2 regions of the Achromobacter sp. FW305-C-13 genome follow, and region 1 is predicted to be linked to the other one. Evidence: predicted binding sites of a transcription regulator. Region 1 holds the regulator's gene; the other holds the start of a gene.
What was found. The regulator NrdR, encoded in region 1, represses ribonucleotide reductase genes. The targets are predictions, from matches to a motif close to CACNANATNTNGTG.

Region 1 (15,108 bases):
GCGACAGCGCGTGGCACGAGTCCAGCAGCGCCTCCACCGCATCGATACCGTAGCGGTCTTCGCAGGACATCACGTACTTGCGCGCGAACACCAGGTAGTCCAGCACGCCGTCCGCGTCCGTCCATTGGCGGAACAGGTAGTTGCCCTTGAAGAAGGAGTTGTGGCCATAGCACGCATGCGCGATCACCAGCGCCTGCATCGTCATGGAATTCTCTTCCATGAGGTAGGCGATGCAAGGGTTGGAGTTGATGACGATCTCGTACGCCAGCCCCTGCATGCCGCGGCGGTAGTATTGCTCGTTGCGGATGAATTCCTTGCCGTACGACCAGTGCGGATAGCCGATGGGCAGGCCCGCCGACGCATAGGCGTCCAGCATCTGTTCCGAGGTGATCACCTCGATCTGATTCGGATAGGTGTCCAGCCCGAATTCCGCCGCGACCTTGGAGATCGCTTCGTCATAGGACTGGATCAGTTCGAACGTCCATTCGGAACCTTGGGAAATCGGCCGCGCGCCGCTGGCCGATGCCGGCTCCACGAGAGCACCCACGATGGCATTCATGCGGTTTCCTTCTTGAACAGGTCATGGAACACGGGGAAGATCTCGCCGCGGTCGCAGATGCGCCGCATGACGAAATGCGGCTCCAGCTTCTGTTCATACTCCGCCCACAGGCTGCTCTTGCGAGCCTCTTGCGAGTCGGGGATTTCGATATAGGCGAAATAACGGGTCGACGGCAGCAGATGCTCGGCCAGGAAGCGCGCGCTCTTGCCGGCGTCGGCGCCGAACGAATCGCCGTCGCTGGCTTGCGCCGCGTAAACGTTCCAGGCCGCGGGCGGATAGCGCTTTTCCAGAATCTCGCGCATCAGCTCCAGCGCGGACAGCACGATGGTGCCGCCGCTCTTGGGGTCGTAGAAGAACGTCTGCTCGTCGACTTCCTCGGCGTTGTCCGTGTGGCGGATGAAGACCAGGTCCACGTGCTCGTACTTGCGTGACAAGAACAGGTACAGCAGCGTGAAGAAGCGCTTGGCCAGGTCCTTCTTGCCTTCGTCCATGGAACCGGACACGTCCATCAGGCAGAACATGACCGCGCGTGCCATCGGAATGGCGACCGACACCCGGTTGCGGTAGCGCAGGTCCAGGTCGTCCAGGAACGGCACGCGGGCAAGGCGCTCGCGGCAGTCCTCGACGTCCTGTTCCAGCGAGCGGATCTCGGCGGCGGGCGCACCCGCCGCACGGGCCTTGGCCAGCGCCTCTTCGGCGTCTTCAAGATCGGCGCGCGCCTTCACGTTGAGCGCCACCCGCCGCGCCAAGGACGACTTGAGCGTACGGCTGATGCTCAACATGCTGGGCGAACCGGTCGTGGTGTAGCCCGCGCGCTGCCATTTCTTCTGGCTGACTTCACCCAGCTGGTTGCGCGCCAAGTGCGGCAGTTCCAGATCCTCGAAGAACAGGTTCAGGAATTCGGCCCGCGACAGGCTGAAGGTGAACTGGTCTACCGATTCGCCTTCGCCGGGCTCGGACCCGCCCTCGCCTTGCCCGCCCTGCGGCCGGTCGATGGTGTCGCCCTTGGCGAATTCACGATTGCCAGGGTGCACCATCTCGCGGTCGCCGCCCGATCCGTGCCGGAACGTCGGCTCGGAAATATCTCGGGCGGGCAGGTTGATCTCTCCGCCTTGATCCATATCCTGAATCGAGCGGTCACGGATCATCCCGTGAACCGCTTTGCGGATCTGGTCCTTGTAGCGCCGCAAAAAGCGCTCACGATTGACGGCGCTTTTATTGCGCCCGTTAAGACGGCGATCGATCAGTGAATTCATGATTCACCTCGCTCAGGAAGACTTCCTCACACGGAGATACCACTCGCACAGCAGTCGGACCTGCTTTTCCGTGTAACCCTTTTCAACCATCCGATCCACGAAGCTCTGATGCTTGGACTTGTCCTCGGCCGACGCCTTGGCGTTGAACGAAATCACCGGCAGCAGGTCTTCCGTGTTCGAGAACATCTTCTTCTCGATCACTTCGCGCAGCTTTTCATAGCTGGTCCACGTCGGGTTGCGGCCATTGTTGTTGGCGCGCGCCCGCAGCACGAAATTCACGATCTCGTTGCGGAAGTCCTTCGGGTTGGCGATGCCCGCCGGCTTTTCGATCTTCTCCAGTTCGTCGTTCAAGGCGCTGCGGTCGAAGCTTTCGCCGGTTTCCGGATCGCGGAACTCTTCGTCCTGGATCCAGCAATCGGCAAACGTCACGTAGCGGTCGAAGATGTTCTGGCCGTACTCGGAGTACGACTCCAGGTACGCGGTCTGGATTTCCTTGCCGATGAATTCCGCATAACGCGGCGCCAGGAAGCCCTTGATGAACTCCAGATAGCGCCGGCGGATTTCCTCGGGGTAGTCCTCACGCCCGATCCGTTGCTCAAGCACATACATCAGGTGCACCGGGTTGGCGGCCACTTCCGTCTGGTCGTAGTTGAAGACGCTGGACAGGATCTTGTACGCGAAACGCGTGGAAACCCCGTTCATGCCTTCGTCCGTGCCGGCGTAGTCCTTGTATTCCTGCAAGGCCTTGGCCTTCGGGTCCACGTCCTTCAGGCTTTCGCCGTCGTAAACGCGCAGCTTTGAATAGATGCTGGAGTTCTCGGGTTCCTTCAGGCGGGTCAGCACCGAGAACTGCGCCATCATGTCCAACGTTCCCGGCGCGCACGGGGCGGCCGACAGCGAGCTGTGATGCAGCAGCTTTTCGTAGATGCGGACTTCTTCGGACACCTGCAAACAGTAAGGCACCTTGACGATATAGATCCGGTCAAGGAAAGCCTCGTTGTGCTTGTTGTTGCGGAAGGTCTGCCATTCGGACTCGTTCGAGTGGGCCAGGATCGCGCCGTTGAACGGAATCGCGGAGAAGCCCTCCGTGCCCTTGAAGTTGCCTTCCTGGGTTGCCGTCAGCAGCGGATGCAGCATCTTGATCGGGGCCTTGAACATTTCCACGAACTCAAGCAGCCCCTGGTTGGCCAGGCACAGTCCGCCGGAATAGCTGTAGGCGTCCGGATCGTCTTGCGAATGGCGGTCTAGCTTGCGGATGTCGACCTTGCCGACCAGCGACGAGATGTCCTGGTTGTTTTCGTCGCCCGGCTCAGTCTTGGCGATGGCGACCTGGCGCAGCACCGACGGATTCAGGCGCACGACACGGAACTGCGAGATGTCGCCGTCGAATTCCTTCAGGCGCTTGACGGCCCAGGGCGACATGATGCCGCTCAGGTAGCGCCGCGGAATGCCGTATTCCTTTTCAAGCGTGTCGCCGAAGCGTTCCGGATGGAACAGACCCAGGGGCGTTTCGTTGACGGGCGAACCCTTCAAGGCATAGATGGGATAGCTTTCCATCAAGGCCTTGAGCCGTTCCGCGATGGACGACTTGCCGCCGCCCACCGGTCCCAGCAGATAAAGGATTTGCTTGCGCTCTTCCAGCCCCTGTGCGGCGTGTTTGAAGAACGCGACGATCTGGCCGATCACGTCCTCCATGCCGTAGAACTCCTGGAACGCCGGATAGCGCCGGATGGTCCGGTTGGAAAACAAACGGGAAAGACGTGGGTCGTTGCGCGTATCCACGATTTCGGGTTCGCCAATCGCCGCCAGCATGCGCTCAGCGGGGCTGGCGTACGCCATGGGATCGCGTTTAGCGAGGTTCAGATATTCCTCAAGGGAAAGCTCTGACTCCTGCTCTTTTGCATACTGCGACTTGAAGCCTTCGACGATGTTTTGCACGGAAACCTCCTACAACACGCGAAAAATTCAGTACGTCCCTACGTGTCCCCATTGTGCCTCAGTGCCTGCGCTTTACTAGACAAACCAGCGATAAGCATTGTCGGCCAGGTGTTATGTTGCTTTCGCCACACAGCAACCATGAAGCACGATCGGGGCCCTTTCCATTTAGGCCGCATCCCGCAGATACAAGTTCCGTCAGGGAATGCAACTTACGTGAAGAAGTTATCGGGCATGCCTTCAGCATATTGCTATGGCGAGCACGCTTACCGCGGCCGCACATGAAATGGTCAGCAATCATTTGAAGGGATGAGCGATATCCCGGTGGATTCTTATGATTCGGGCATAAACCCGATGCGCCCGCTATGCGATGGCAGCGGACGGTCTGAACAGCGCCTTGGCGTCTTTGTTCAGCAGCGTGCCGGTTCGGTCGTGAAAAGCGCCGATATCGCGGCACGGGAATCCGTGGTGACGTGGGCGCGTAGCACCGTGCGGTGAAGGCCGTTAGCACGTAGCGCCAAGTCATGACCCTATGCTAAAGCCAATTGACCGTTTTGTGGCAATTCATTTGACGCATCGGCCAAAATAGTGATGAGGGTTTTCGCCATGAAAAAACCTGTGTGCGAACGCTCGCAAACTTGATGCAATCGCCATGCCGCATGCGGCGCGGATGCGCTACGAAAGGCATTTCGCGCGGTTTCAATCGCACAATTAGCAGCCGCGCATGCCGAGTGCTAGTACCCCTTGCGCGAACGCGGATACTTCGCGCGATGGTTGCCGCAGCCAAGCAAACGCGCATCGCCTTCAACGAATAGAATCACGCATCTCGACGCACTCCGCGTTGACCTGAACACGCGATTTTCCGACGCTGCGTCATGTTGCTCCGCTTGCGGCAAGCCTTGGGCCTGATTCTGAACCCTGCGAAAGCGGCGGTTGGACGCGTCGCCGCCATCGGTCTCGCGGCCCTGTTGCTGACGTTGAGCGCTTGCGGAAAGCCCCCGCCCGACCTGTCCAACGATGCTTATGTCTGGCAGCGCCAGTGGACGCCAGCCGTGCAGGAAGCCTTATCCGGCGGCGCCGACGCCGTGCAGGCGTGGCGCGTGCTGATCGCAGAAATGAGCGCTGACGGCCGATGGTTCGATGCCGCGCCGGACCTGAACGCCCTGGCCGCGGCCCGTCGTCCGGTCGTGATGGTGTGGCGGCTGGATGGCCGGGTCGATGCGTTGAACGCGGAAGGCACGGCGACGCGGATCGCCGCGGCGCGCCAGGCATGGCGCCACGCCGGCATCACGGTGGCGGGCGTTGAAATCGATTACGACTGCGCCACATCGAAACTGCCGGCTTACCGGGACTTCCTCGCCGCATTGAAAAGCCGCCTGGGCCCGGACAGCGCCTTGTCGATCACGGCGCTGCCCACGTGGCTCAACAGCCCCGAACTGGACGCCTTGCTCAAGGTGGCCGATGAATCGGTGCTGCAGGTGCATGCGGTGTTGAACCCCACGCAAGGCCTGTTCGACGCCAAACGCGCGCACGCATGGTTAAACGCTTTTGCGGACCGCACCCAAAAACCCTGGCGCGTGGCGTTGCCCACTTACGGCAGCCGTGTCGCCTGGGATGAAGACGGCAACGTGGCGGCCATCGAAAGCGAACGTCCCGCGCTGCAGCCGGGCGGCCGGGCCACGGAGCTTGTCGTGACGCCGGCCGCCATGGCGGCCTTTGTCGACCAGATCCATCAATCCCGCCCGCGCGGCCTGGCCGGCATCGTCTGGTTTCGGCTGCCCACCGCGCGCGACGAACGCGCCTGGAGCCTGGCCACCTGGCGAGCCGTGCTGTTGCGCCAAGCGCTGCAACCCAAGCTGCACGTCGGCGCGCAAGCGATCGCCGGTGGTGGCGGCACGCAGGACCTGGTGCTTTCCAATACCGGCAACGCCGACGGCGCGCTGCCCTTCATCGTCCGTTGGAACGGCGTTTGCCGCGGCGCGGACGGCATCAACGGCTACACGCTGGAACGCGACGGCGCGGGGCTCTACCTGCGCCGCGCGCAAGACGGCCTGCTGCGCGCGGGCGGTCAACGCCCTATCGGCTGGATACGCTGTGAAACCCCACCCACCACCTTCCATGTACAACCGTAGATCGATCATCCGCCTGACCTTGTTGGCGTGCGCTGTCGGCGCAGGCATTGCTGTGGCTTGCGGTCCGGACTTTCCGGCGCAGTTGCTGGACGACCGGACCGGCACCTTGAGGAGCACGCCAGCCAACTCCTTCAGCTTCGAGGTGACGCGCCTGGTTGCGCCCGCCGACGCGCTGCGGGCGCAGGAATCGGCGGCATTGCCCGACGGCAGCTACCGGCAAGACGCCATTCCGGAAGACTTCGACCCCGCGCTCAACGCCGCGCAACGCGCTACCGTCCGTGCGATGCGGGCGATGCCCGACGGCGATCAGGCTTATGCGGCGGGCGATGGCCTGCCCGACGCCATCCGCTTGTACGCCGCCGCGGCGGTCGACATCCGATCCGCCGCGCCCGCCGATGCCGACGCGGCGCTGGCGCGAGCTCGAGCGCGTTTGCTCGACATCCTGGCGTTGCCCGAACGCCAAGGGGCTGCGCGCAGCGTCTGGGCCGCTTATATGTTGGCTGAAATCGGGGCCGGCGAAACAGGGGACGCGGCAGTCGCCACGCCCAACGGCTCATCCGCCGCGTATGCGCGCGTGCGTCAGCTGGCGCAAAAGGGCGCGCCAGATCCGCTGGGCCTGGCGGTCGCCAGCTACGGCCAGGAGGCCCGCCTGCTGCTCAATGGATCCCAGGGAACGTGCACGGCCGAGGATTTCCTGGCCGCGACGGCGTGCCCCGACGCCCTTGCCGCCCCCGCATTGAAACAGGCGATCCGCCTGTATGCGGAGCAGGCGGCGCGCGGTTCGGGCAGCGGCATGGCGTCGCTGCGCCTCATCGCAAGCTGGGCGTTGGCGACACCAGTGCGCGCCAGCCGGCTGATCGATGACCCCGTCGCACAACGGCTGCTGGTCGCCTATGCGCTCGCCAGAGTGGGCGATATCGTGGACGGCAACCCCGACAGCGCGTTCGACATGTTCGCCACGTTCGATCTGAACGGGCAGCGCGGCTACGCCGATGCCGGAGCGGGCGCGGGCAACGTCACGCCCAACCCCGCGCTGCAAGCGCTGGCGGCGGCGCTGGCCAAGCAGGACGTGAGCCGCATCCAGGACGCCGATCGCGTGGCCGCGCTGGCCTATCGCGTGGGCCGCTACGATCTGGCGCAAGGCCTGGCCAGCCGGCTCGACACGCCGCTTGCCTGGTGGGTGCGCGCCAAACTGGCGATCCGCCAGGGGGACATGGCCGCGGCGGCGCAAGCCTATGCGCGCGCCGCGGGCGCATTTCCGACCGCCACGGACACCGGTCTTGAAGTCTCGGGCATGGCCCGGCTGAAGGCCGAACAAGGGGTGCTGGCGCTGTCCCGCGGCCAATATATAGAGGCGCTGGACCTGCTGCTGCATGCCTCGCTGCCGGCGGCGGCCGCCGACACCCAGGAAGAAGGCTGGCCGATGTCGCCATACTGGAACGATGCGGCCTATGTCGCGGAACGCGTGTTGACGACGGACGAACTCAAGGCCTATGTCGACCAGCAGGTGCCGGCCTCAGCCGTGCCGCCCGCCCCGGCCGGCTTCGCGCAGTTCGACTACCAGCGCTTCTACGACTGGATGGTGAAGCATCCGATCGCCGATGGGGACCGCCTGCGCGCGCTGCTGGCGCGCCGCCTGATGCGCGAAGGCCGCATGGATCAGGCCCTGGCCTACTTCCCGCAAGACGCCGACGCCCGCTTCGCCACCCTGGCGTATGACGCCGCCGGAGCGTGGCGCGTCACGCCGGCCAGCAGCCATCGGCACGCCGTCCAATACACAGCCGCCCTGCAACAAGCCGGCAGCGCCTGGGGCCGCACGGCGCGGGCAGAAGCCTGGTTCAAGGCCGCGCAACTGGCCCGTCGCCATGGCCTGGAAATCATTGGCTACGAGCAGGATCCTGACTTTGCGGTGTACGACGGCAACTACACCTATGGCGCAGGCCGCAGCCCGGAACCGTGGCGTCAAAGCGCGGATGGCGGCAATCAACCGCCGCAAGACACGCCGGCGCAGCGTGCGGAGGCGGCCCTGCCCGGGCCGCTGGTGACACCCGAAGAACGCATGCGCTTCGCCGCCAGCGAAGCCAAGCCGTATGCGCGCTTCCACTATCGGCAGGTCGCAACCGACCATGCGCTGCAATCGGCGGCGCTGCTGCCGAACCGTTCACAGGCGTTCGCCGCCGTGCTTTGCCAAGGCACCCGCTACATCATCGACGACTCGCCCGAACGCGCCCAGGCGGTGTACCAGCGTTATGTCGAGCAAGGCGCCCAGGTGCCTTTCAGCACGACGTTCGGGCGGGAGTGCCCCGCACCGGACTTCCAGGCGGCGGCCTGGTTCCATTACACGCAGGCGTGGAAGGCATGGGAACGCTTGCGCCGCGATCACGGCGGGCTGCTGCTGGCCGCCGGGCTGCTGATGATTGTCGCGGGCGCCGCCTGCGTCTTCGCATGGCGCCACTGCGCCGCGCCCCGCCGGCCCAAGGCAGACGGCCGAGCCTAAGCCAGCGCCGGCAGCGCCACCCGCTGCATCAATTGCCGCCAGGTGCCAGGCACCCTGGCGCGCAAGCGCACGTCGGCGCCCAGCCGCGCGGCGTCGATGAATTCGTAGCGCTGGGCGGCGTCCAGGTGTTCCAGCATGGGCAGGCGCACCATGCCCGCCGCATCGCCCAGCAGGACGGGCGCCAGATACAGCAGCAATTCATCCACGCAGCCCGCGGCAACCAGCGCGCCCGACAGGCCCGCCCCCGCCTCCACATGGACTTCGTTGAACTGCTCCTGGGCGAACCAGCGCATCATGGCCGGCAGGTCCACGCGGTCCGGCGCTTGGGCCGGCAGCACCACCACGCGCACGTTCTTGTCGGCCAGGCGGGCTGCCTTGGCCGCGTCTTCGCGGGCGGTGAAGACGATCACTTCGGCGCCATCGAACAGGCGGGCGCCCTCCGGGATCTCGAAACGGCCATCCACCACCCCCTTGCGCGGCTGGCGCGGCGTGTCCACCCCACGCACATTGAGTTGCGGATCGTCCTTCAGCACGGTGCCCATGCCCGTCAGCACCACGCAGCTGCGCGCGCGCCAATGGTGACCATCGGCGCGGGCCTCGGGGCCGGTGATCCATTGCGACATGCCGTTATGCAGCGCGCTGCGGCCATCCAGCGACGCCGCCATCTTCATCCACACCCAGGGCAGCCCCCGGCTCATACGCGAGATGAAACCCGCGTTGACCGCCAGCGCTTCCTCGGCGCACACCCCCGTCACGACCTCGATGCCCGCCTCGCGCAAGCGCGCCAGGCCTTGTCCGTTGACGAGCGGATTCGGGTCCCCGATGGCCACGACCACCCGCGCCGGCCGGGCGGCCAGTACGGCGTCCACGCAAGGCGGCGTGCGGCCGAAATGGCTGCAGGGCTCCAGCGTGACGTACATCGTGGCGCCCTCAACCGGTTCATTACGGTGCTGGGCGTCGCGCAGTGCGCAGATTTCGGCGTGCGGGCCGCCGGGCGGCTGGGTCGCGCCTTCTCCCAGCACACGCCCGTCGCGCACGATGACGCAACCGACCCGGGGGTTGGGCGCCGTCGTGAACAGCACGCGGTCTGCCAGCGCCAGGGCGCGTCGCATCCAGTAGATATCGTCGGGGGGGCTTACGGTCGTCATGGCCGGAATTGTATGTCCGTCGCGGCGCCTGCGGGCGCATCCCGCCCCTGCTGGAAGGGGTATGCTCTCATCATGTCCGTTTTGGGCCGTTAGGCGTCTTTCGACGATCTCGTGTACGGCGGGAATCCGCAGCAGAATGGCGTCGTACCCCCTCAAACCCTTGGCCTGGAGCCCGGAACATGAAACAAGCGCTGATCGTCATCGACGTACAAGAATCTTTCCGGCACCGTCCGTTTTGGGACGAGACCGAGTATCCGGCCTTCCTGGAGCAGATCCAGGGCTTGATCGATTCGGCCGCCGCCCAGGGGATTCCCGTGCTGCAGGTGTTCCACGTCAGCAAGTCCAGCGACCCGGCCAATCCGTTCTCGCTGGCCTCGGGCCACGTCAAGACGCTGCAGGAATTGCGTGTGGCGCCCACCGCCGTGTTCCATAAGACGGTGCATTCCTCGCTGTACGCCGAAAGCACGGACGGCCGCTCCTTGCATGACTGGCTGTGGGAAAACGGCATCGAAGGCATCATCGTCAGCGGCATCCGCACCGAACAATGCTGCGAAACCACGTCGCGCCACGCCAGCGACGCGGGCTTCAAGGTGGTCTTCCCCACCGACGCCACCCTGACGTTCGCCATGCAAAGCCCGTCCGGCAAGCACTACACGCCGGCCGAGATCCGCGACCATACCGAGTTGGTGCTGCAAGGCCGGTTTGCACGCGTCACGCGCGCCGCCGACGCGCTGGCGGCCTGACCCGGACAAGGAAAGCGCCATGATCCCCGTGTACTTCGTGCTGTCGCGGGGCATCGTCCTGCTGGACCTGGCCGGTCCCGCAGAAGCCTTCCGCGTGGCCAACAAGCTTTGCCCCGGCACATTCGAGCAGCATTTCTGCGGCCCTTCCGAAGCCGTGGAAAGCGGCATCGCGGGCCTGCATCTTGCCCACATCCAGCCGCTACCGGCCGTCTTGCCCGCGCACGCGCTGGTCATCATTTCGGGCGTGGTGGGCCAGCCCACGCGGCTGGACGGCCCGGACGCCCACGCCGTCATCGATTGGCTGGCGGTGCGCCACCCGGCGGACGGCTTCACGCTGATGACGGTTTGCGCGGGCGCCCTGTTCGCCGCCGCGGCCGGCTTGACCCGGCAACGCGACTGCACCACCCACCACTCCTGCCTGACGCAGTTGGCGGACATCGACCCGACCGCCCGCGTGCACGACAACCGGATCTTCGTCGAGGACGGCAACCTGGTCAGCAGCGCCGGCATCACGGCCGGCATCGACCTGGCGCTGCACATGGTGTCGCGCCACTGCGGGCCGCGCGTCGCCAGCGAGGTGGCGCGCGACATGGTGGTCTATCAGCGCCGCGCCGGCACGGATTCCACGCTGTCGCCGTGGCTGGAGCACCGCAGCCATATGCATCCGGGTGTGCACCGCGTGCAGGACGCCGTCGTGCGCAACCCCGCCGCGCCGTGGTCCGCGCAGTCGCTGGCGGACCAGGCGCACACCAGCGCCCGCCACCTGACGCGGCTGTTCCGCGAGCACGCGGGCTGCACGCCGATGGACTACCTGTATCAGATACGCGTCGCGCTGGCGCGCGACCTGCTGCGCGAAACCCGGCTGGACCTGGAGCGCGTGGCGGAAAAATCCGGCTTCGGCTCGGCCCAGCACATGCGCCGCGTCTGGCGCAAATTCCAGCCGCAGACGCCCAGCCTGGCGCGGTCGGCGACCCTGCAATAACGGCGCCGAAGCGCCGTCTATCGTCCTGCCGCACCTCGCCGGGCGCTATTCCTTGCGCAGCTTGCCCGGCAGCAAGGGTCCCTGCATTTCGCGGATGGCCTCGACGAATTCTCCGATGTCCTCAAAGCTCTTGTAGACCGACGCAAAGCGCACGTAGGCCACCTTGTCCAGCTTGCGCAGCTCGGTCATGACCAGTTCGCCGATGTGTTCGCTGGGCACTTCGCGCAGGCCGCTTGCCAGCAACTGTTCTTCGATGCGCGCCACGGCCGCATCCACGTCCTCGGTGCTGACGGGGCGCTTGCGTAGCGCCAGGCTCAGGCTGGCGCGCAGTTTGGCGGGATCGTACTCGCTGCGGCTGCCGTTGCGCTTCACAATCGAAGGCAGGGCCAGCTCCACCCGCTCATAGGTCGTGAACCGCTTGTCACAGGACAGGCAGCGGCGGCGGCGACGGATCGCGTCGCCCTCTTCCGAGACGCGGCTGTCGACGACCTGTGTTTCGGCATTGCCGCAAAATGGACACCGCATGTGTGTTCCCTAAAGGCACGGATAGCAATAATTGAGCATATTGTAACGATGCGCCCCGCGGGAAGCGCCAATACGGCTTATTCGTCCCCAATACTACGGACAACCGGCTCGAGGATAGCGCCTGCCGCCCGGAAAGCAAAGGGACGGCGCCTTGCGGGGCCGTCCCTTTGGTCTGGCCCCTGCGGCGGATAGCCTGGGGGCCGGGGAAGTGCTGCTTACTTCTTGCCGTAGACCGGCAGGCGCGACGTCAGTTCGTTGACGCGGGCGCGCACGGCGGCGATGTTGGCTTCGTCACGCGGATTGTCCAACACGTCGGCGATCAGGTTGGCGGTCAGTTCGGCGTCGGCTTCCGTGAAACCGCGGGTAGTCATGGCCGGCGTGCCCAGGCGGATGCCGCTGGTCACGAAAGGCTTTTCCGGGTCGTTCGGGATGGCGTTCTTGTTGACCGTGATGTGGGCCTGGCCCAGCACGGCTTCCGCTTCCTTGCCCGTGATGCCCTTGGCACGCAGGTCCACCAGCATGACGTGGCTTTCAGTGCGGCCGGAGACGATACGCAGGCCGCGCTTGACCAGCGTGTCGGCCAGCACCTTCGCGTTCTTGACCACTTGCTGCGCGTAATCCTTGAAGCCGGGTTCCAGCGCTTCCTTGAACGCCACGGCCTTGCCGGCGATGACGTGCATCAGCGGACCGCCCTGGATGCCGGGGAAGATCGCCGAGTTGATGATCTTCTCGTGCTCGGCCTTCATCATGATGACGCCGCCGCGCGGGCCGCGCAGCGACTTGTGCGTCGTGGACGTGACGAAGTCGGCGTGGGGCACCGGGTTGGGGTAGGCGCCGCCGGCGACCAGACCCGCGTAGTGGGCGATATCGACCATGAACAGCGCGCCGTTTTCACGGGCGATGCGGGCCATGCGTTCGAAATCGATGTGCAGGGCGTAGGCCGATGCACCCGCGACGATCAGCTTGGGCTTGTGTTCGCGGGCCAGTTGCTCGACTTGCTCGTAGTTCAGGACTTCGTTTTCGTCCAGGCCGTACGAGATGAAGTTGTACAGCTTGCCCGATGCGTTGACCGACGCGCCGTGCGTCAAGTGGCCGCCTTCGGCCAGGCTCATGCCCAGCACGGTGTCGCCCGGCTTCAGCACGGCCATGTACACGCCCTGGTTGGCCTGCGAACCCGAGTTGGGCTGCACGTTGGCGGCTTCGGCGCCGAAAATCTGCTTCAGGCGGTCGATGGCCAGCTGTTCGACCACGTCCACGTACTCGCAACCGCCGTAGTAGCGCTTGCCCGGATAGCCTTCGGCGTACTTGTTCGTGAGCTGCGTGCCCTGGGCTTCCATGACGGCCGGGCTGGCGTAGTTCTCCGAAGCGATCAGCTCGATGTGCTGCTCTTGGCGAACGTCTTCCTTCTGGATGGCGGCCCAAACGTCCGGGTCAGCCTTGGACAAGGTGAGGTTGCGGTCAAACATGACGGGGGATTCCTGAGGCGGTAAGAGAGGAGAAAGCCGTGTCGGGTGGGTAAACCCGAAGAATGCTGAATAGTTTACCGCGTCAGGCGGATTCAATTGCCGCCAACATGGGTCGAAGAGGGGCAAAATACCGGCGATGGGCACGAAAACCACGCTAACGCGTCGTGCCCGGAAACCGCTCTCAACCCGACTTGAGAAACTTTCATGCAAAGCGCCACCCTCATAACCTACTCGCTAGTAGCTGCCGCCAGCGTCATCAGTCCGGGGCCCGCCACCATGCTTGCCATCCGCAACGGCGCGGCGGGCGGCGTGCGCGCCGTCGTGCCGTCCACGCTGGGCAATGTCACCGGGTTGTTCCTGCTGTCGGCCGCGGCCATGCTTGGCCTGGGCGTGGTGCTGCAGTCTTCGGCATTACTCTTCACGGCGCTGAAGATTGCAGGCGCCGCCTACCTGATCTATGTCGGCCTGCGCCACCTGCTGGGCCGCGCCCACATCGCGCCGCCCGAAGACGCCGCCATCGCCGCCCCGCCGCGCCGGCCTGGCCGCCTGTACCTGGAAGCCACGTTCGTGGCCGCCATGAATCCCAAGCCCATCCTGTTCTTCACCGCGCTGTTTCCGCAATTCCTGAACGCGCACGAGCCGCTGCTGCCGCAGTTCTTCATCCTGACCGGCATCTTCATGGCCATGTCGCTGGTGTCGCTGCTGACCTACGGCGCCCTCGCCCGCCGCGCCCGCCGACTGCTGCGCCAACCGCGCATCGTGGTCTGGTTGAACCGTCTGGTCGGCTCGATCTTCGTCGCCTTCGGACTGGCGCTGCTGCGCCTGAAGCGTTCGACCGCCTGACGGACGGTGGGTGGGAAACGCAAAAAAAGGGCCGCAATTGCGGCCCTTTTTACGCAGCGTCAGCGGCTGGCGCTACGCCTCGGTCGCACCGATCTGCTTCGGCGCCAGTTTCGGATTGAGCGTGTAGGTGCCCGTCACCGATGCCTGGGCCAGCACGTGCTTCTGCATGGCGCGCAGCGCGTCCTCGCCGGTGAAAGAGCCGTTCAGGTTCAGGCTGCGCACGTCCAACGCGTACAGCGTGAAGACGTAGCGGTGCACGATCGAATCGTTCCAGGGCGGGCACGGGCCGTCATAGCCGAAATAATCCCCGCTCATGTCGTGGTCATTGGCGAACCACGAGGAATACGAATTGATGCCCTGGCGCGCATCCATCGGCGCCAAAGGACCGCCCTTGCCGCGCGGCGTGATGCCGTTGGAGAAAGCGCCTTCATCGATTTCGCGCAGGTCGGCCGCCAGGTCCACCAGCACCCAGTGGAAGAAATCCACGCGAGGCAGGTCGGCCGGAACTTCGCGGCCTTCCTGGTTGACGTCGTCAGGCCGCGACGGCACGTCCGGATCGTGGCAGATCAACGCAAACGACTGCGTTCCCGGCGGGACGTCGTCCCACGAAAACTGCGGGTTGTAGTTGTCTGCCAGCGCGACGTGCGATTGCGCATCGATCTTGCCGAAGGCATAGCGCTCCGGAATCGACTCGTGATCGGAAAAAGACAAACTCGAAAGTTTCATGTCGTGCTCCTTGAAGTGCCGCAAGGGCGTCCCGCCCTTGCCTGTACCCTCAGCGTATCAAAACTTCGCAATCATGGGTTCAAGTTAACACGCGCGAACTTGCGCTTGCCCACCTGGACGACGTAAGTCCCCGCGGGCAATTGCAACGATTTATCCTCGACCCGATCGCCGTTGACGCGCACGCCGCCCTGCTCCACATTGCGCTGCGCCTCGGAACCCGATGCAACCAGGCCCGCTTCGCGCAGCAGCTTCAGGATACCCACCGGCGCGCCGCCGATATTCACTTCGGGCATGTC
Region 2 (15,108 bases), on a different contig from region 1:
GCAGGTCGGCCAGATTGGACAGGATGCGCAGGCGCACCGAGCCGCCGGTGATTTCTTCGACCAGCGGCGCCACGGCCTCGGCCATGGTGTTGACGGTGTTGGCGCCCATCGCGTCGCGCACGTCTACGATCAGGTGCATCACGATCATCGGGCCGCGCGGGGTGTCGGGAAAGACATGGACTTCAAGGTCCTGGCAGCCGCCGCCCAGGCCAATCAGCACCTTGTCGCGGCTGTTGGCCAGCGTGACGATGCGCTCGCGTTCGCGCAGTAGCGCCAGGCGCGCGCCATGCGGGTCCGTCAGGCCCAGCACCTGGACCTGGGCACGCATCAGCGGACGGCTGCTGGACGTCTCGAAGCCGCCGCATTCGCGCGCAAGCTTCGCCATGAAAGAGGCTGCCGCCACGACGGACGGTTCTTCCACCGCCATTGGCACCAGCACGTCGCGGCCATTGACCTGGAAGTTGCCCGCCACGCCCAGCGGCAGTTCGAACGCGCCGATGACGTTTTCGATCATGCCGTCGGCACGGTCCAGGCCCAGCGCGCCCGGTCGGGCCAGCAACTGCTGTTCTTCAGGGGTCAGCGAAGCGGCGTCCGCAATCGCGGCCAGGCGTTGCGCAGGGGTCAGCGCGCGAAAGTTGGGCAAGCGTGAATCGGCCACGATGGCAGGTCTCCGTATAAGAATTAAGTGGCCTGATTCTAGGTAAACTGTACCGCTATTGAGAGGTACAGTTTGGGCAAACAGTACCATCGCACTGCACCAATTCTGGCCCGGACTCAAGCGGAAAACAACGCATGGAAGACGCAAGCAAACCGGGCAGGCGGCCGCGCGCCGCGCCCATCGCCGAAAGCCTGGCCAAGCTGATCGGCCAGCAGATTGCCGACGGCGTGTACCGGCCGGGCGACAAACTCCCGTCTTTGCGTGAGCTCTCGCAGCTGCACCGGTACGCCAAGAACACCGTGGTCGTGGCGTTTGAAATGCTGGTGGCCCAAGGGCTGGTGGAACCGCGGCGCGGCGCGGGCTTCTTCGTGCTGGACGGTGATTTCGCGCGCAAGACGGCTGACGAGGAACCCGGGCAGCTAAGCCGCGCGATGGACATCGTGTGGCTGATGCGTGAGCAACTCAAGACGCAGCCTGACGCAGTGCAGGCGGGCGACGGCTTTCCGCCCGTGGAGTGGCTGGCCGACATGCGCATGGATCGCTATCACCAGAAGGTGGTGCGCACAGGCCTGGGCGCCTTGTTCCGCTATGGCAGCCGCTTCGGCTACGCGCCGCTGCGCGAAAGCCTGGTGCGCAAACTGGGCGACGTCGGCGTGAACGTGGCGCCCCGGCAACTGGTACTGACGCACGGCGCGAACGAGGCCATGGATCTGGTGATCCGCTACTTCGTGCCGCCGGGCGCGACGGTGCTGGTGGACAACCCGGGGTACTACCCCCTGTTCGGCAAGCTGAAGCTGGCGGGCGTGCGCATGCTGGGCGTGCCGCGCCTGTCCGATGGGCCCGACGTGGTGGCGCTGGAAGCCTTGTTGCAGCGCGAAAAGCCGCGGCTGTTCTTCACGCAGTCGCTGGCGCACAACCCTACTGGTTCCGATATTTCGCTGGCCAAGGCCTATAAGGTCCTGCAGTTGTCCGAGCGCTACAACCTGATGGTGGTGGAAAACGACTCGCTGGCCGATTTCAAGCCCACGTCCGCGGTCCGGCTGTCGGCACTCGACCAGTTGGAGCGCACCATCTATATCGGGAGCTTCTCGAAATCGTTTTCAGCGGCGCTGCGAGTGGGCTTCATCGCCTGCAACGCGGCGCTGGCCAGCGACCTGGCCGACCTGAAAGCCCTGGTGCACGTCAGCAGTTCGGAATACTGCGAACGCATGGTGGATGTGATGCTGCGCGACGGGCATTACGAGCGACATCTGGTCAGGCTGCGGCAACGGCTGGAGGCCGCCACCGGCCATGCCCTGCAGGTGCTGGATTCGTTGGGAGCCGAGGTCTTTGCGCGGCCCGGCAGTTCGCTTTACCTGTGGTCGGCGTTTCCCGGCGTGTCCGATTCGCTGACGTTGGCGGCCGACCTGATGCCCGAAAAGGTCATCATGGCGCCCGGCCGCGTGTTCAGCGTGGACCCGACGGCCACATCGCCCTGGTCGCGCTGCAACGTCGGGGCGATCGGATCGCCACGCTTTCATGCGACGCTGGCGGCGTTGTTGGCTCAGCGATAGGCGAATTCCGCAAACCACTCAGTCAGCCGGGCTTGCCCCTGCGTGCTAAGCGCACGGCCGGGCGGGGTGCCGGTCGAACTGCGCGCGCCTTGCACCGCAAAGCGCCGCACGCCGCGGCGCGCCAATTCGCGGGCCAGCGCCAGCAGCCGCGTTTCATCCAGCCAGTCGGGATGCCAGGTGATGCGGCATTCGAACTCCGTGCCGGCGGACAGCAGTTGCGTCAGGCAGGCCAGCGCGGGGCGCTGGGAATCGCGGCGGCCGGTAATGTCGTCGTAGCCCTGCGCATCGGCCTTGATGTCCAGCCCGACCCAATCCAGATGGCGCAGCACATCGGCCAGGCGCAAGGGATAGATGCCCGCCGTGTGCAGGCCCACCCGATATCCCATGCGCCGCACGTCGCGGATCAGCGCCGGCAGCCGGGGTTCGCTCAAAGGCTCGCCGCCCGAGAACACCACGGCGTCCAGCAGGCCGGTGCGCGTGGCCAGGAAGGCTCGCGTTTGGCGCCAGTCGTACCGGGCGGCGCGGGTTTGCAATTCGGTGTTGTGGCAGTAATGGCAGCGCCAGGGGCAGCCCGAGATGAAGACGACGGCGGCCAGTTGCCCGGGCCAGTCCACCGTGGAAAAGGGCACCAGCCCGCCGATGGCGGGCGAATGCCGCGGCAGCGGTTGGACAACGGGCTGGGGCGGGGCCGCGTAGGCCGGCCTTGCGGCCAGCCTGCGCGTACCGGACTCAGCGTGTTGAGGCGCGCCTTCAGGCGCGTTGCTCGACGAAGAAGCGGCGTTCATTGAATTCGCCTTGTTTGCCGGTGTTGAAGGAAGAGACGGGACGGTGGTAGCCCATCACTCGGGTCCAGACTTCGCAGCGCACGCGCTGGCTGTCGTCCAGTTGCAGGACGGGTGCCGCGGCGGTGGGGGCGGGGACGGTCAAGGTTTGCATCGAGGACTCCTTGGGGTGAAGGCCGGGCTTGCGCCCGGCGGGATGTCGCGCGCTAGGCGGGTGCGCAGCACGCGGATTGCTTGGCCAACAGTTCCGCGTCGCACTTGGGGCAGAACTCGTGATGCCCGGCCAGATAACCGTGGTTGGGGCAGATCGAGAACGTGGGTGTGACCGTGATGTACGGCAGCCGGAAATTCGACAGCGCGCGGCGCACCAGCTGCTTGCATGCTTCGGCGGACGATACGGCTTCGTTCATGTACAGATGCAGCACGGTGCCGCCCGTGTACTTGCTTTGCAGCGTTTCCTGCAGTTGCAGTGCGTGGAACGGGTCGTCGGTATGGCCCACCGGCAACTGGCTGGAATTGGTGTAGTAGGGCTGGGCGTCGGACCCCGCCTGCAGGATGCCGGGATAGCGCTTCCTGTCTTCGCGCGCGAAGCGGTAGGTCGTGCCTTCGGCGGGCGTAGCCTCCAGGTTGTAGAGGTGACCGGTCTGCTCCTGGAATTCGGTCATGCGGTCGCGCACGCGGTCCAGGAGGCGCACGGCCAGCGCATGGCCGGCGGCGGTGGTCACGTCCTCGGCATCATGCGTGAAGTTGCGGATCATCTCGTTGATGCCGTTCACGCCCAGCGTGCTGAAGTGGTTGCGCAAGGTGCCCAGGTAGCGCCGGGTATAGGGGTACAGGCCCTGGTCGATGTAGCGCTGCACCACCTTGCGCTTGGTCTCCAGCACGTCGCGCCCCAGGCCCAGGAGCGTATCCAGGCGCGCCATCAACTTCGCCTCGTCGCCTTGGCAGGTGTAGCCCAGACGGGCGCAATTGACGGTGACCACGCCTACCGATCCGGTCTGCTCCGCCGATCCGAACAGGCCGTTGCCGCGCTTGAGCAGTTCGCGCAGGTCGAGCTGCAGGCGGCAGCACATGGACCGCACCATATGGGGTTCCAGGTCTGAATTCAGGAAGTTCTGGAAATAGGGCAGGCCGTAGCGCGCCGTCATTTCGAACAGGCGGTCGGTGTTGGGATGGTTCCAGTCGAAGTCGGGCGTGATGTTGTAGGTGGGAATGGGGAACGTGAACACGCGCCCCTTGGCGTCGCCGGCCATCATCACTTCAATGTAGGCGCGGTTAATCATGTCCATTTCGGCCTGCAGGTCGCCATAGCAGAAGGGCATTTCCTGGCCGCCCACGTAGGGCACCTGTTCCTTCAGGTCGGCCGGGCAGGTCCAGTCGAAGGTCAGGTTGGTGAACGGCGTCTGCGTGCCCCAGCGACTGGGCACGTTCAGGTTGAAGATCAGTTCCTGCATGGCTTGCTTCACCTCGGCGTACGTCATCGCGTCGCGGCGGATGAAGGGCGCCATGTAGGTGTCGAAGGAACTGAAGGCCTGTGCGCCGGCCCATTCGTTCTGCAACGTGCCCAGGAAGTTGACGATCTGGCCGATGGCGGCCGACATGTGCTTGGGCGGGGTGGATTCCACCTTGCCGGGAATGCCGTTGAAGCCTTCGGTCAGCAAACGGCGCAGCGACCAGCCGGCGCAATAACCGCTGAGCATGTCCAGGTCGTGGATGTGGATGTCGCCGTCGCGGTGCGCCTGGCCCGCTTCGGGCGTAAAGACGATGGACAGCCAGTAGTTGGCGGTGACCTTGCCCGCCACGTTCAGGATCAGGCCGCCCAGGCTGTAGCCCTGGTTGGCGTTGGCGTTGACGCGCCAGTCGCGCTGGTCCAGGTATTCCTCCATGGCGCTTTCCACATCCACCAGGGTGTGGCGCAGCGAGCGCAACCTGGCATGCTGTTCGCGGTGCACGATGTACGCGCGGGCGGTGCGCCAGTGGCCCGCCTTGACCAGGGCTTCTTCGACGCGGTTCTGGATGGTTTCGACGCCGGGGCAGGGTTGGTCCGCCAAGGCGCTGATGACGATATCGGTCAGCGCCTGCGCGCCCGCCAGATCCAACTCCCCGGTGCTGGTTCCGGCCGCCGCCATGGCGTGCGCGATCTTGTCGCGATCAAAGTCCGCGACGCGGCCGTCACGCTTGAGGATGTGTTGGATAGGCATTATTGACACCATATGTAGTGGGGTGTGAAAACTCTACCACCACATATGGTGCTATCGGCGCGTAGCTTGCGCGCGATATCAGCCTGGTTTGATGCGGGTCAAACACAGGGAAGGGGCCCGCGCAAAGCGCAGTGCCCAATGGGCCTCAGAAGCCGATGCCGATGCCCGCCAGCGAAATGGCCACCGCCAGGGCGGCGGTGCTGGCGGCCGGACGCGGCGCCCAGGACAGCATGCCCACCCACAGCAGCGCGCCCGCGGACAGCCAGCCCAGCCACGCGACCACGCCCACCGTATTGCCCCACAGGCCGACGCAAGGCAGGAGCGCCAGCGCCAGCAACAGCACGCCGGCGCCGCGCAGCACGCGCGTATGGCCGGCCGATGGATCACGGCCCCAGACCTGGTCGTAATGGCGCGGCATCGCCAGGCTCAGGCAGGCCATGCCCGAGTAGGTCAGCAGCAAAGCCATCACAATGGCGAATACGTCGTTCATGTTCATGCCGCTGCCTCTTGGTTCGCGCGGGGTTTGCGCTGGGCGGGCGCGGACAGGGGCTTCTTCCACAAACGGATGGCCGCCCAGGCGGATAGTACGCCAAAGGCGACGGCCGTCAGTTCAACGCCGGCGCTTTCCCAATCGCCGCGTGCGATCTGCGCGAACACATGGTCGCCCAGCGACGCGAACGACATTACCGGCAGCAGCAGGCACAGCGCTGCCAACAAGCCCAGTTGCGAGATCCATGCACGGCGCGGGCTGCACAGCCAGGCCAGCGCCAGCATCAGCGCCCATACGCCGAAGAAGCAGCGCAGTTCCCACAGCACCCGGTTCTCCAGCGCCACAGGCAGCAGGCGGTTGGCCCAGAAGTAGCTGACGCACGCCACGGCCAGGCCGGCCAGCGCGGCTACGTTCAGGCCTTCGAACAGCCGGTACATGCGCGCCGTGGCGCCGCCGAATTCGTTGCCCAGCTTGGCGCGCCGCTTCACCATGAACAGCACGGCGCCCGTGCCCATCATGGCGGCGCCCGCCAGCCCGCAGATGAAGTACAGCCACTGGATGGCCAGCCCGCCAAAGCGCGCCATGTGCAGGTCGCTCATCACCTGGCGCACCAGCGCGGGCGTGCCGCCATTGACGCCGCCGGCGGGCCGCGTGCGCAGGAGTTCGCCCGTGGCGCCCGAGAATTCGGCCATGCCGGTGGTGGCGCTGATGTTGTGGAAGGTGTCGCGGTCTTCGTTCCAGCCGTAGACCGCAATCCGCATGGAGCTGTCTTCGGGGTTGTTGATGACGATGGCGCGCGCGGCCTGGCCGATCAGCGCTTCGGCTTGGGCCACCATGGGTTCCAGCTTAGGCATTGCAAGCGGCGTGCCGGTGCGCAGCGGTTTGACTTCGCCCTGCATCTCGGCCAGGTACAGGCGGGTGCCTTCCATGCCGGCGCCGTATTGGGCGGCAACCGGGGCAGGCATCAGTTCGGCGCTGGAGATCACGATGCCGGTGTACGCGATCATGAACTGGAAGGGCAGGGTCAGCACGGCGACCGCGTTATGCGCGTCCAGCCACGAACGCTGCCCCTTTTTCACGCGGAACGTGAAGAAGTCCTTGAAGATGCGCTTGTGGGTGACCACGCCCGAAATCAGCGCCACCAGCATCGCCATGGTGGCGAAGGCCACGATCCACAGGCCGTAATGGCTTTCGTGCAGCGTGTAGTGGAAGTTCACGAAGTGCGTGCCGCCCATCGTGGCGCGGCCTTCCTCGTCGTGATGGTCATCCATTTCGGCGCCGGTCGCGGGGTCCAGTTCCGCATCGGCGTACTGGCCGTTCTGGTCGAACCAATAGACCGACAGGCTGTTTTCGTGGGAGCGGTTGACGGGCCAGATCTCCCACATCTCGGCGCCTGCGTGCTTGCGAGACATGTAGTCGATCGCCAGCTCCAGGCGGCGGGCGCGGTCCACGGGCGCGCTTTCCTGCTGGGCGGCCAGGGCTTCGGCCGCGTGGTGCTCGGGCGTCATCCAGTGGGTGATGGGCTCGGAAAACACGGCCAGCGACCCTGTCAGGAACACCGTGAACAGCAGCCAGGAAAACCACAGGCCGACCCAGGTATGCAACCAGGCCATGGATAGGCGGAAACCGGATTTCAGAACGAGCCTCTTTATTCGTTGTTGCCGCCGCGAGCCGGACGGATTTTGATTTTATTGAGAATGGTTCCAATTCTAAGCGAATTGGGGCCGGAGTTGCGATGCTAAGGATTCCGGGCCCACCCGTTTCGCGAAGGCAGGCGTTGCGTGATCAGGCATGGGGATTGCTGTAGTGGCGCCTCATCCGCTTGACTGTCCGCCCCTGGCCGGTCAGGCCGCAGGTGCCACTGAACAAGGAGCCCCCTGATGAAACACAAAGCCGGAAACGCCCAGCAGATCCACGAACTGCTCTATCAGGCGCTTGAGACCGAGATCGGCGGCCTGTCCGTCTACGAGACCGCGGTGTCCTGTGCCATCAACGACGACCTGAAGAAAGAGTGGAAGGAATACCTGGAAGAAACGCGCACGCACCACCGCGTCCTTTTGACCGTATTTGAACAACTGGGACTCGACCCCGAAACCCAGACGCCGGGCCGCGAGGTGGTCCGTCATCTGGGCGAATCGCTGGTCAAGGCCATGAAGATGGCGGTCAGTGCAGGGGACCCGGATGCCGCGCAGCTGGTGGCGACCGAGTGCGTGGTGCTGGCCGAAACGAAGGATCACGCGAATTGGTCGCTGATCGGGGTGATTGCCGACCAGCACACGGGCAAGGAAGCCAAGATCCTGAAGCAGGCCTATGACGCCGTCGCGACCGACGAAGACCATCACCTGTATCACACGCAAGGCTGGTCCCGCGAACTGTGGATCGAGTCGTTGGGCTTTCCGGCCGTGCTGCCGCCGCCCGAAGAGGTCAAACAGGTGGAATCCGCGATCGGCGCATCCCGCGCCGAACAGTCGCGCGACAAGATGCTGAAACACTAGGAGACCGACCATGGCAAGCAAGAAACCCGCAGGCAAGCCCCCCGCAGGCAAGGGCGGCGGTGCACTCGACACCGCTTATATGAATACCGATAGCGGTCCCGCTGCTGGTCCCGCCGGCAAGCCCGGCCATCCGGCCCTAAAGCGAGCCGCTGCCGTGGGCGCCACGGTGGCGGCCATCCCCCACAATGCCGACAAGGCCGCCGAATACGGCGCCGAGGCGGCACGCTGCCCGGTCACCGGTGCGCACGTACCCCTTGCCGATCCGTCCGTGGGCGCCAGCACCTTGTCGGAAAGCGAGGTCTCGGACAAGACCGTCGACGCGGCCGCCCCGGGCGTGAATGCCGTGGATGGCCGGCTGGCGCGCGTGCGCTCGGATGCCGGCGATCAGATGATGACCACGAATCAGGGCGTGCGCGTCGCAGACAACCAGCATTCGCTCAAGGCGGGCTTGCGTGGCCCGGCCTTGCTGAAAGACTTCATCCTGCGCGAGAAGATCACGCATTTCGACCATGAGCGCATCCCTGAACGCATCGTGCACGCGCGCGGCTCGGCCGCCCACGGCTACTTCGAATGCTACGAGGCGCTGACCGACCTGACGGCCGCGTCGCTGTTCGCCGAAAAGGGCAAGCGCACGCCGGTGTTCGTGCGCTTCTCTACCGTGGCGGGCGAACGCGGCTCCAAGGACACGGCGCGCGACGTGCGCGGCTTCGCGGTGAAGTTCTACACCGATGAAGGCAATTGGGACCTGGTGGGCAACAACATCCCCGTCTTCTTTATCCAGGACGCGATGAAGTTCCCGGATCTGGTGCACGCGGTGAAGGCCGAGCCGCATCATGGCATGCCCCAAGCCGCATCCGCCCACGACACGTTCTGGGATTTCGTGTCGCTGATGCCGGAATCCACGCACATGTTGATGTGGGTGATGTCTGACCGCGGCATTCCGCGCAGCTACCGCATGATGCAGGGCTTCGGGGTGCACACGTTCCGCTTCGTCAACGCCGAAGGCGAATCGCGGCTGGTGAAATTTCACTGGAATCCCGTGCTGGGCACGCATTCCCAGGTGTGGGACGAAGCGGTCAAAGTGTCGGGGGCCGACCCCGACTTTCACCGGCGCGACTTGTGGGAAGCCATCGACGCCGGCAACGGCCCAGAGTGGGAACTGGGCGTGCAGGTCTTTACAGAAGAAGAGGCGGAACGCTTCAGCTTCGACGTTCTGGACGCCACCAAGATCGTGCCCGAGGAACTGGTGCCGGTCAGGCCCATCGGGCGGATGGTGCTGGACCGCAACCCCGACAACTTCTTCGCGGAGACGGAGCAGGTCGCCTTCTGCACGGCGCACGTCGTGCCGGGGGTGGATTTCACCAATGACCCGCTGCTGGCCGGGCGCATCCATTCTTACGTGGACACGCAGATCTCGCGCCTGGGCGGCCCGAATTTCCACGAGATCCCCATCAATGCGCCGCTTGCCCCGGTGCACAACAACCAGCGCGACGGCATGCATCGCCAGGCCATCCATCGCGGACGGGTGGCTTATGAACCGAATTCGCTGGCGGGCGGCTGCCCGTTCCAGGCCGGCATGGAAGGTTTCGTGCCATTCCCGGAACCGGTGACGGGCGACGAACTGCGCGGCCATCCCGAGAAGTTCGCCGAGCACTACAACCAGGCCACGCTGTTCTTCAATAGCCAGACCGACTGGGAACAGCAGCACATCATCAACGCTTTCGCCTTTGAGCTAAGCAAGCTGACGGTGCCGGCAATCCGGCAGCGCATGGTGGCGTCGCTGCGCAACGTGTCGGACGAGCTGGCCATGGCCGTGGCCGACCAGTTGGGCATGGCCTTGCCCGAGCCCTTGCCGCGCGCCATCGCCGAGCCGCCCAAGCCCGAGGTCGAGGTGTCGCCGACGCTGTCGCTGACCGCAAGACCGGGCGATGGCGGCGTCGCCACGCGCAAGGTCGCCATCCTGGTGGCCGAAGGCGTGGACGGCGCGGCCGTGTCGGCCGTGGCGGATGCGCTGATCAAGGCAGGCGTGGTGGTGCGGCTGGTGGGCCAGCGCATCGGCCCCGTGCAGGCCGAGGACGGCAGCACGTTGGACGCGGACGCGTCGCTGGACAACCACCCTTCGGGGCTGTTCGATGGGGCCATCGTCCCGGGCGGCGAGGGCGCCGTGGGGCGCTTGCAGACGGACGGGCGGGCGCTGGAATTCCTGCGCGACGCCTTCCGCCACGGCAAGACGCTGCTGGCGTTGGGACGGGGCGGGCAGTTGTTCGGATCGGCGGGCATTGCGCCTGACGAGTCGGACGGAGGCCTGCTGATGGGCGGCGGCTCGCCGGCGAAAAGCGCGGGCCTGTTCATCGAGGCGCTGGCCAAGCACCGGCACCCCGAGCGTGAAACGGTGCCGCCCATGGTGTAGCGGCGGGCAGGCATCCGGGAAGATGGCGGGCAATTGCCCGCCATCATCAATAATGATTACAATTCCCATTCTTAAAAATCAGGAAGCGGTCGCGCTACGGCCATGTCGTCCTCGGAATCTCTGGAGCACCGCGAGCTGGGCTTGCTCTATCGCGACCATCACGGTTGGCTGCGCGGCTGGTTGTTGCGCCGCCTGAGCGTGCCCGCCGAGGCCGCCGACCTGGCACAAGACACTTTCCTCCGCTTGCTGGCTTCGCCCGCGTCCATGGCCCAATTGCAGGGCGTGCGGCAGCCGCGCAGCTTTCTGGCCACGGTGGCGCAACGCACGCTGGTCGACCACATTCGCCGCCAGGTGCTGGAACGGGCCTGGCTGGAAACCCTGGCGCAGCAGCCCGAGGCCCATGCGATCTCGCCCGAGACGCAGGCCATACTGCTGGAAACCATCCGCGAAATCGACGCCATGCTGCACGGCCTGGGCGACAAGGTGCGGCGCACTTTCCTCATGTCGCAGCTGGAAGGCGCAAGCTATGCCGACATCGCGGCCAAGCTGGGCGTGACGGTCAGCTCGGTCAAGAAGTACATGGCGCGCGCGACCGAGCACTGCCTGGTCTACGCCCTGGAACGACAGTAGGCGGCGATGGCGGACAAGACAATTACCGCGGCGGCGCAATGGTATGCGCGGCTATGCGCCGATGACGTCAGCGCGGCCGATGTGGCAGCGCATGGCCGCTGGCTGGCGGCCGACCCGGAACATGCCCGCATCTGGCGGCAGGTCGAACGGCTGCGCGGCACGCTGGGCGCGGCGCCTGCGCGGCTGGCCGCCGATACGCTGTACCGGGCCGACCATCACTTCACGCGGCGGCGCGCCGTGCTGCGTAACGGCCTGGGGGCGGTGGCGCTGCTTGGCGCCGGCGGCCTGGTGGCCTGGCGCACGCTACCGGTCGAGCGGATGGCGGCCAGTTATCTGGCCGACTACCGCATGGGAACGGGCGAACGACGTGAACTGGTCCTGACGGACGGCACCTTGCTGTGGCTGGACAGCGCCAGCGCGGTGGACGTGGCCGTGGACACGCGCGGCCGCCATATCACCGTGCACGCGGGCGAGATCCTGATTGATACCGAACACGCCGCGCAGGGCTTGCCGCCCTTGCGCGTGACAACGCTGCACGGCACGGTGCGCCCGCTGGGCACGCGTTTCACCGTCAACCGGCAAGACACGCAGACGCGCGTCGCGGTGCTGCGGCATGCGGTCGAACTGCTGCCCCTGGACGGAAGGCCGCCGCTGGTCCTGAATGCGGGCGAACAGGGCGTGCTGGAAGGGGCGGGCGCCCGCCATGACGGCGCCGTCACGGGCGAACCCGACGCCTGGACCCGCGGCCTCTTGATCGTGGATGGCTTGCGCCTGGACGACTTCATTGCGCAGCTGGACCGTTACCGTCCCGGCCGCCTCAGCTGCGACGAGGCGGTCGCGTCGCTGCGGGTGTCGGGCGCGTTCCCGATCGACGACACCGACCGCGCGCTGGCCGCCGTGGAACGCGCGCTGCCCGTCCGGGTGTCGCGTTTCACCCGCTATTACACCCGGGTCGTCGCCCGCGGTTGATTTATTTTCGCCTGGCATTGTCCTTTTTCCGTGCTCGTCCGACTTAGCAGGGATTACGTCGGATTTGATTCACGGAAAACCTCGAGCTTATGCCTTTCACTACGTCTTTCCATTGCCATCCCGGTCCGCTGGCGCCGATCGCGCGCGCCGTCTTTGTCGCCCTGATGGGGCTGGCGTCGGCGCCGCCTGCGCTGGCGCAAGCCGCGCCGTCAGCCGACGCCGCCCGCCGCTACGATGTGCCCGCGGGCCCGCTGGGCCTGGCGCTGGGCCGCTTTGCCGCCCAGGCGGGCGTGGTGCTGTCTTTCGACGCCCAGCTGACGCAAGGCAAGCAAAGCGCCGGCCTGCAAGGCGATTACGGCATTGCCTCGGGCCTGGCGGCCATGCTGGCGGGCACCGGGCTGGAGGCTGTCAGCCAGGGCGGCAACAACTACGGCCTGCGCGTGGCCGGTGCGCAGACGCTTGCCCCGGTCGAAGTGCTGGGCTCGCGCGAGCCCGCGCCCAGCGAAGGCACGGACTCGTACACGGTGGGCCTGTCCACCACCGCCACCAAGCTGCCGATGACCCTGCGTGAGACACCGCAATCGGTTTCGGTGATGACGCGCCAGCGCCTGTCGGACCAGGGGCTTAACACCCTGGAGGACGCCATCGCCAACACGCCGGGCCTGACCTTCAAGAAAAAGGGGTCGGCCGACGACAACGAAAAGGGCTTGTACGCCCGCGGCATGGAAATCACCAACATGCAGGTGGACGGCGTGCCCACGCACAAGGACTTCAATGCCCTGGGGCTGGACACCGCGCTGTACGACCGGATCGAAGTGGTGCGCGGTTCCACCGGCCTGTTGAACGGCGCGGGCAACCCCGCGGCGTCGATCAACCTGGTGCGCAAGCGGCCCACCCGCGAGTTCGAGGCGGGCGTGGGCGCGGCCGTCGGTTCCTGGGACTACAAGCGCACGGAATTCGACCTGGGCAGTCCGCTGGACGAATCGGGCAAGCTGCGGGGCCGGCTGGTCGGCGCGTGGCAGGAGGGCGGTTCGTTCGTTGACCGCGTCAAGCAGGATTCGCAATTGCTTTACGGCGTGGTCGAGGCGGATCTGGCCGAAAGCACCCTGCTGACGCTTGGCGCGGAATATCAGCGCAAGAAGTGCACGGCATGCTCGTACTTCGGCTTTCCGGCCGCTTATGCGGACGGCACCAAAACGGATTTCCCGCAGCGCTTCAACTCGGCGACCAACTGGAGCCGCCAGGACCGCACGCGCTACAACGTGTTCGCCACGCTGGACCACGAGTTCGCGCCGTTGTGGAAGGGTTCGGTAACCGTGTCCCGCACCGGCGACGACAACGACCGCACCTATGGCTGGTTCAGCAGCAACGGCTGGGCCAACCCGACGACGGGCCAGGGTGCGTCGGTGTGGGTGGCCAAATGGCCCATTCCCAAGACCCAGAATGCAGTCGACGCAAGCCTGACCGGCGCCTTCGACGCCTTCGGCCGCCAGCATGACCTGGTGGTGGGCGCAAGCGCATCGCGCACCAAGGGCGACTACGACACCTATCCGCTTTGGACCGCGCCGGGCTACGACCCCAAGATTCCCGACATCCGCCAGTGGAATGGCGACATGCCCGAACCGGACTGGCAGTCGACCGGCAAGCGCTATTACACCGAAAAGCAGGCGTCGATCTATGGCGCGGTCCGGCTGCGTCCGACCGACGCGCTGTCCGTGGTGCTGGGATCGCGGGTGACGTGGTGGGATCAACAGGCGTCCTACAACTACACCGATGGGTCGTCCTACCCGGACAACATGCGTGAGCAGGGCGTCTACACCCCCTATGCCGGCATCGTCTACGACCTGACCAGCACCTTGTCCGCCTATGCCAGCTACACGAGCATCTTCCAGCCCCAGCAGGCGCAAAGCGTGACGGGCGGCGTGCTGGAACCCATCAAGGGCAATACCTATGAGATTGGCCTGAAGTCGGCGTTCCTGGACGGTCGCCTGAATGGCTCGCTGGCCTTGTTCCGGACCCGTCAGGACAACTACGCCATGCTGGACGGCGACCGTCTGGCCCCGAATGGCGACAACGCCTACGTGGCCGTCGACGGCGCGGTGATGCGGGGCGTGGAAGCCGAAATCACCGGCGAACTGACGCCGGGCTGGCAGATGCAGCTCTCCTACGCCTATGTGGACCGCCGCCTGCCGCAAGGTTTCATCACGCAAGTCGGCCTGCCGCGCCACATCGCCAAGCTGTACACCACGTATCGCCTGCCGGGCGATCTAAGCGCCCTGACGGTGGGCGGCGGGGTGCGCTGGGAAAGCGGCAGCAACTATTCCAGCCGTGGCCCGGGCGGCCAGCCGCTGGAGTCGTCGCAAAGCGGTTATGCGCTGGTGGACCTGATGGCGCGTTACCAGTTCAACCGCCAGTGGTCGGCAACCTTGAACCTGAACAACATCTTCGACAAGAAGTACTACGCCAGCACCAACGTCTACAGCAACTACTATGGCGCGCCGTTCAGCGCCATGCTGGGCGTGAACTACAAGTATTGATCCGGCGGGGGGCCCGGCCGGACGCCGTGTCCGGCTGGGCCGTCCCGATCAGTCCAGCGTGATGTTCGCGCGCTTGGCTACGTCGCCGAACGTGCGCAGTTCGCGGGCGATCTGCTCCTGGAACGCCTGGCCCGGCAGGTAGACCGGCTCCAGCGCCAGATCCGACACTGCGCGGCGCACCTGCGGATCTTCCATGATCTTGGCAACCGCGCGGTTCAGCGTGTCGATGACCGGCGCAGGCGTGCGCGCGGGGGCGGCCAGCGCGTACCAGCCCACAAAGGACACTTGGGCAATGCCCGCTTCGGTGAAGGTGGGCACGTCCGGCAACTGCGGTACACGGTGTTCGCCCGTGACGGCCAGCGCGCGGACCTTGCCCGCGCGCA

Region 2: AC3WMU_RS08255 (ribonucleoside triphosphate reductase) is a predicted target of NrdR. The motif match lies at 5,201-5,214, and genes of this name have one in related genera.

Annotation. Positions count from the first base shown of each region.
Region 1 is NZ_JBYSYN010000004.1:81,821-96,928, forward strand. It holds gene AC3WMU_RS24040 (SpoVR family protein) at 1-559, opposite strand, end outside; gene AC3WMU_RS24045 (YeaH/YhbH family protein) at 556-1,815, opposite strand; gene AC3WMU_RS24050 (PrkA family serine protein kinase) at 1,828-3,744, opposite strand; gene AC3WMU_RS24055 (DUF3142 domain-containing protein) at 4,626-5,882, shown strand; gene AC3WMU_RS24060 (hypothetical protein) at 5,869-8,379, shown strand; gene ribD (bifunctional diaminohydroxyphosphoribosylaminopyrimidine deaminase/5-amino-6-(5-phosphoribosylamino)uracil reductase RibD) at 8,376-9,527, opposite strand; gene AC3WMU_RS24070 (cysteine hydrolase family protein) at 9,707-10,270, shown strand; gene AC3WMU_RS24075 (GlxA family transcriptional regulator) at 10,290-11,252, shown strand; gene nrdR (transcriptional regulator NrdR) at 11,298-11,777, opposite strand; gene glyA (serine hydroxymethyltransferase) at 11,993-13,243, opposite strand; gene AC3WMU_RS24090 (LysE family translocator) at 13,448-14,086, shown strand; gene AC3WMU_RS24095 (YbhB/YbcL family Raf kinase inhibitor-like protein) at 14,159-14,812, opposite strand; gene tyrS (tyrosine--tRNA ligase) at 14,884-15,108, opposite strand, start outside.
Region 2 is NZ_JBYSYN010000001.1:1,843,648-1,858,755, reverse strand. It holds gene AC3WMU_RS08275 (hydroxymethylglutaryl-CoA reductase, degradative) at 1-661, opposite strand, end outside; gene AC3WMU_RS08270 (aminotransferase-like domain-containing protein) at 793-2,211, shown strand; gene AC3WMU_RS08265 (anaerobic ribonucleoside-triphosphate reductase activating protein) at 2,202-2,996, opposite strand; gene nrdD (anaerobic ribonucleoside-triphosphate reductase) at 2,962-3,147, opposite strand; gene AC3WMU_RS08255 (ribonucleoside triphosphate reductase) at 3,200-5,194, opposite strand; gene AC3WMU_RS08250 (DUF3325 domain-containing protein) at 5,340-5,690, opposite strand; gene AC3WMU_RS08245 (PepSY-associated TM helix domain-containing protein) at 5,687-7,297, opposite strand; gene AC3WMU_RS08240 (hypothetical protein) at 7,565-8,179, shown strand; gene AC3WMU_RS08235 (catalase) at 8,190-10,589, shown strand; gene AC3WMU_RS08230 (sigma-70 family RNA polymerase sigma factor) at 10,692-11,219, shown strand; gene AC3WMU_RS08225 (FecR domain-containing protein) at 11,226-12,188, shown strand; gene AC3WMU_RS08220 (TonB-dependent siderophore receptor) at 12,278-14,725, shown strand; gene AC3WMU_RS08215 (Bug family tripartite tricarboxylate transporter substrate binding protein) at 14,774-15,108, opposite strand, start outside.